One region of the Bacillus capparidis genome, then DNA from elsewhere that is predicted to be linked to it. Evidence: riboswitches for the same ligand, from Rfam matches in the RefSeq annotation. Region 1 holds a riboswitch; the other holds the start of a gene.
The links. Region 1 has a riboswitch for lysine ahead of JOC74_RS18220 (aspartate kinase). Riboswitches for the same ligand answer to the same signal wherever they lie in the genome.
Positions count from the first base shown of each region.

Region 1 (3,171 bases):
AAGTAATAGCTCCAATCAAACGATTATCGCCTGTGTCTACAACACAGCGGAGGATTGCTTGGCGAGATCGAATGCGTCGTGCAATGCTTCGACCGCTTTTACCATATCCTCTTGATCGATCACTGTAGATACTTTAATTTCTGATGTGCTTACCATTTTCACTTGAATATTTTTTCTTGCTAACACGGCGAACATTTCTGCGGCGACTCCTGGGTTTGAAACCATCCCTGAACCAACGATTGATACCTTCGCGAGCTTGTTTTCCGTTTCAATTTTTTTGAATTTCAGCGCATCCTTGTAGTCTTCGAGCACTTCTACTGTTTTTTCTAAATCATCGGTTTTTACTGAGAAGGAAATCGATGTATGGTTTTCGCTTGTCGCCGATTGAATAATGATATCGACATTGATGCTGCGTTTCGCAAGCGTTGTAAAAATAGTGGACAGTGTCGTTAAGCCGGTAGTTAGACCGGTAATGGTTACTCTCGTGATTTGATCTTCAAAAGCAATCCCTCTGACAATTAAATTTTCTTCCATTGAAGCAGCCTCCTCTATTCTTGTTCCTGGTACAGATTCCATGCTTGACCGAACTTCGAGCGGAATTTCATAGTTTTTTGCAAATTCAACGGCTCTTGGATGGAGGACTCCGGCACCCAAATTCGCCAGTTCCAGCATCTCATCATAGGAAATGGCATCCAATTTTCTTGCTGATTTCACGACGCGGGGATCGGTTGTAAATACACCTGGGACGTCTGTGTATATATCGCATTTCTCAGCGTTCAGTGCTGCGGCCAGAGCGACGGCAGTTGTGTCTGATCCGCCCCTTCCAAGCGTTGTGATCTCAGAATCGGAAGACATCCCTTGGAATCCTGCGACTACAATAATTTTTCCTTCTTTTAGCTGCTGGTCTATTTTATCCGTTTTGATATCTGTGATTCGGGCATTGCCGTGTACTCTTTCAGTTTGAATGCCTGCTTGCCAGCCCGTATAAGATATCGCATCATATCCTTTTTCAGTAAGCGCCATTGTTAATAGCGAGATTGTCACCTGCTCGCCTGTTGATAGAAGCATATCCATTTCTCTTTGTGATGGACTCTTTGTAATATCACGGGCAAGATTGACGAGTAAATCAGTTGACTTGCCCATTGCAGAAACGACAACGACGACATCGTTACCTTTCTTTTTTTCTTCAATGACACGGTTTGCTACATGCAGAATTTTTTCAGCTGAACCGACTGAGGTTCCGCCGAATTTTTGTACGATAAGACCCATTGCTACCACCCTTATGATTAATTAGTGACCGTTATGTAAGGAATGCACTCGGGACGACGCCTTTTCTTGCCAGAAAAAAAAGCAATAAGAGTAGATTCTCTCATTGCTTTTACGAAACTAGTGACAAGTCCGGACAATGAGATAGCCCTCCAGGAGTCATTTCCTGACAGCCCTGCATTTCTTAAATGCAAAGCCAGCAAATTCTGTTGATGGACAGAATTCACTTCGGCGATCCTTCCCTTTCTGCCTTTTTCTTAGAATCCACCATTCTCGAAAGGCTTACTCTTGAAGTTCGCACCTCTATCTTCATAAACGATCTATTAAATTCACTCACATTGTAGCAAACTTTCAGCCCAATATCAATTTTGTTTTTTTAGTTCATCCACTAAAAGCTCTGCGGTTTTTAGCGGGATGCCCGCATCTTGAAAGTCTTTTATCGTAGCTTCTCTCATTTTTTTGACAGATCCGAATGTTTTCATCAGCAGCTTTTTCCGCTTTTCGCCGATCCCTGAGATGTTATCCAGCACAGATTGAAAGGCAGACTTTCCGCGAAGCTGCCGGTGAAAGGTAATCGCAAACCGGTGGACTTCATCTTGAATGCGCTGAAGCAAATAAAATTCCTGGCTGTTTCTATCCAGTTGAATCAATTCCAGAGGATCACCGATGATCAGGTTTGATGTTCGATGCTTGTCGTCCTTAACCAATCCCGCTACGGGAACGTCAAGGCCCAGCTCATTTTGAAGCACATCAACCGCTGCGTTGATCTGTCCTTTTCCGCCGTCAATCAGGATTAAATCAGGCAGAGGAAGCTCCTCTTTTAACACTCGGGTATACCTTCTGCGGATGACTTCTCTCATGGAACCATAATCATCAGGTCCTGTGACGGTTTTAATTTTATATTTTCGATATTCTTTTTTATTCGGTTTTCCATCCAAAAACACGATCATGGCCGATACCGGATCGGTTCCTTGAATATTTGAGTTATCAAAGGCTTCAATTCGAAACGGGGTATAAATGTTCAGCGCCTCGCCCAATTTTTCGACGGCACCGATTGTTCTCTCTTCATCCCGTTCGATCAATGAAAATTTTTCTTTTAGCGCCAGTTTGGCATTTTTATGCGCAAGCATGAGCAGATCCTTCTTCTTTCCTTTTTTCGGCTGCAGGACAGACGTATTTAACAGCTGTTCTACCAGCTGAATATCTACACTATCCGGAAGTAAAATTTCCTTCGGCAAAAAGTGATTGTTTTTGCTGTAAAATTGTCCGATAAAAGTTAGAAACTCTTCATCCGCTTCCCGGTACATTGGGAACATGCTGACATCCCGTTCGATCAGCTTGCCTTGCCTGATGAAAAAGACTTGAACGCACATCCAGCCTTTATCGTATGCATAGGCAAATACATCCCTGTCGACTTGGTCCGTCATCGCCATTTTTTGTTTTTCCATCGTGGAATCAATATGGGCGATCTGATCGCGTAATTCCTTTGCCCGCTCAAATTCAAGGTTTTCAGCAGCCTCGTGCATTTTTCCTTCTAATTCTTTTTTTATTTGGTTGAAGCCGCCCTTTAGAAATTTTGTAATTTCATCGACCAGTTTTTTATTCGTTTCTTCTTCTACATCGTAGACACACGGTGCGAGACATTGTCCCATATGATAGTAAAGGCAGACCCGATCAGGCAGCGTGGTGCATTTTCGTAACGGGTACAGCCGGTCTAGCAGCTTCTTTGTTTCTCTCGCCGCGTAAACGTTTGGATAAGGGCCGAAGTAACGCCCTTTATCTTTTTTGACATTGCGGGTAACGATCAGACGAGGATGCTTCTCGGCGGTTATTTTAATAAAAGGATAGGTTTTGTCATCCTTCAGCATGACATTATATTTTGGATCGTATTTTTTGATCAGGTTC
Region 1 is NZ_JAFDST010000005.1:130,643-133,813, forward strand. It holds gene JOC74_RS18220 (aspartate kinase) at 37-1,269, opposite strand; lysine riboswitch at 1,404-1,580, opposite strand; gene uvrC (excinuclease ABC subunit UvrC) at 1,629-3,171, opposite strand, start outside.

Region 2 (3,171 bases), on a different contig from region 1:
AATATGAAATTTTATCATTGGTAGCAATCATGTATTTATATAAGATTATTGTGAATCAGTTTCGTCAGAATAATTCTTGCGTCTCTAGGTTGCAATGCATGAAGAATAATGTTGCTTGGCCATTACTAATTTGATTAGGGGGAAAACAAAATATGTATTTAGGCGCTATAGAAGCTGGAGGAACGAAATTTGTCTGCGCAGTGGCAAATGCTGCTGGCGAAATCATTAAAGAAACGAAATTCCCTACTGAAACACCGGAAAAAACGATGAGTCAGATCGAATTATTTTTCAATGAATTTTCACTTTCATCATTAGGAGTGGGCGCTTTCGGTCCAATCTCTGTCGCGGAGGATCAAGAAAATTACGGTTATATTACGAATACTCCAAAAAAAGCATGGGTCAATTACCCATTTATTCCTGAGCTAAAAAAACGCCTGGGTACTCCTGTATATTTTACGACTGATGTTAATGCAGCCGCGTTAGGGGAACTGAAAAAGGGAGCAGCAAAAGGTCTCGGCAGCTGCATGTATATTACAGTTGGCACAGGAATTGGCGCTGGAGCCGTGATTGGCGGAAAGCTGGTTCAAGGCCATACGCATCCTGAAATGGGGCATGTGTTAGTACGTCGTCATCCTCAAGACACTTTTAAAGGCACCTGTCCTTCTCATAACGATTGCTTGGAAGGATTGGCTGCAGGTCCTGCCATTGAACAAAGGTGGGGCAAACCGGGGAAAGATTTAGCAGATCAACCATTAGTTTGGGAGATAGAAGCCGATTATCTTGCTCAAGGTTTGATGCAGTACATTCTGATTTTATCTCCTGAAAAAATTATTATGGGCGGCGGCGTGATGAAGCAATCTCATCTGTTTCCGTTGATTTTTGAAAAGCTGAAAGGCTACGTGAATAACTATATTGACCTTCCGGAACTTGAGTCATACATTGTCTCTCCAGGCCTAGGAGATCATGCAGGAATTTACGGCGCTATTGAACTTGCTAAAGAGGCTAACGAAGCATCCTTGGTAAAATAAGAAAGCAGCTTAGCTGCTTTCTTTTTCGTACCTTATGTTGCCCACGTGATACAAGGCTATACACGAGTATCAATTCCATTTTACTCTGTGTATATTATCTTAATAAAAGAACCAAATTAAACATGTATCACAATTCATTATATGAGGTGATCATAATGGGTTTTTTTAATATAGGTAAGGGCAAGTCAAACGGGAAAGACAAGCAAGCATTGACTGGAGCACTTAAAGACGCTTCTGCCGCTTTGAAAGGCGATCCTCTTCAAGAAGCAATTAATAAGAAACAAAACAAATAAGCATGTGACAACTTGCAGAAATCTTCTGCAAGTTGTTTTTGTAGAAAAACATTCCATTGACAGCTTCCTTTACTTCTGGTAGCCTCACATAGGTGGTTGTTTTACAACTAATAAAATCCTCACTCGGACTTGGTGAGGTAGAGGTTGCATGGATGATTAGTCGTATGCTTCGAGACTTGTGAGGTTGATGAAAGCATATAAAAGGCATCCGTGCCGAAGCATGAAGATTTCACAGGTTTTTGTGCTGGGTCTGTACCTGAAAAAGGGCAGGACTGCCGCGGTTACGGTGCGGAGAGCTATCCGGAGGTCAGGAGTGTATGTGCAGCATGGACTTTTGTTTGTTCATGCTTTTTATAATGCGTTAAAGGCTTTACGTACCGTATACGTTCAGGAAAAATTGGAGGTATACGATGCAAAACAATAAATGGGGTTTTTGGTTATTAACAGCAATAGTTGTTGGCAACATGGTAGGCTCTGGAGTCTTCATGCTGCCGAGCACTCTAGCTAATACAGCCAGTCCGTTAGGGGCATTATACGCTTGGCTTGTGACTGGCTTTGGTGTCCTTATGATTGCCCTTGTGTTTGGTCAATTATCGATTCGAAGGCCGGATTTAGCGGGCGGTCCGCAAAACTATGCCAGAGCTATTTTTTCTGATCCGAAAAAAGGAAAACTGGCAAGCTTTACAATGGTTTGGGGCTACTGGGTAGCCAACTGGATCAGCAATGTTGCCGTTGTGACAAGTTTGGCGGGATATATTACGACGTTTATCCCCATCTTGACTGACAAAAGGGTCTTATTTGAGACTGGCGACATGGAAATCCAATTAGGGCAGCTGCTTACCTTCCTGCTGTGTACCATATTATTATGGGGAACACATATAATACTTGTTACCAGCTTCAATGCAGCCGGCAAGATCAACTTTTTGACGACTTTTGCCAAAGTGGCTGGTTTCGCATTATTCATTATCGCAGGTCTGTTCGTATTCCAGACTGAAAATTTTAATGGATTTTACTATCCGGTCGAAGGTGAGAGCGGAACGGTTTTAGGCTTGGGGGCGCAGGTACACAATGCAGCCATATCAACTTTATGGGCATTTGTAGGCATTGAATCTGCGGTTATTTTATCCGGGAGAGCTTCTTCTCAGCGTGATGTAAAGCGTGCTACTGTTACCGGACTTATTATTGCTCTTTGCATTTATCTTATCATCACACTTATTACAATGGGGGCTTTGCCGGTCGAGGTCCTTCGGGCTTCTGATAAGCCGTTCGTAGATGTGTTGGCAGTTCTGATCGGGAGCTTAGGGGGAGTCATAATGGGAATCTTGGCCATTATGTGTCTGGCGGGTTCCATGTTAGGATGGATCTTGCTCAGTTCCGAGTTGCCTTATCAATCTGCAAAAGCAGGGGACTTTCCAACTTTTTTTGCTAAAGTGAACCGAAAGGGGAGCCCTGCTAACTCCTTGCTGATCACGAATTTGATGTCGCAAATTTTTATTTTTTCAACGATTTCCGGCACGATCAGCCAGGCATTTGATTTTTTAACGACCTCGGCAACGCTTGCGTATTTAATACCTTACTTGGTTTCGGCCATCTACTTTCTAAAGATCGTGTTTAAAGGTGAAACCTATTCCGAGCTGGAAGGCTCCCGAATAAAAGATGGCGCTATTGCCTTATTGGCAATCGTTTATTCCTTATGGGTCATTGCGACAGGAACTGCAGATATGATTACCTTTGGACTTGGAGTCGGCTTATTTTTAGCCGGAGTCATCATTTATCCATTTGCGGTAAAAAAATTCGCAGCAAAATAATAATATAATTTTCACAAAAAACGCTGAGGTTTCAGCGTTTTT
Region 2 is NZ_JAFDST010000002.1:227,728-230,898, reverse strand. It holds gene JOC74_RS08215 (ROK family protein) at 153-1,028, shown strand; gene sspJ (small acid-soluble spore protein SspJ) at 1,184-1,321, shown strand; lysine riboswitch at 1,452-1,628, shown strand; gene JOC74_RS08205 (amino acid permease) at 1,732-3,129, shown strand.
Region 2: linked by a shared signal. The riboswitch ahead of JOC74_RS08205 (amino acid permease) and the one ahead of JOC74_RS18220 (aspartate kinase) in region 1 are both predicted to bind lysine.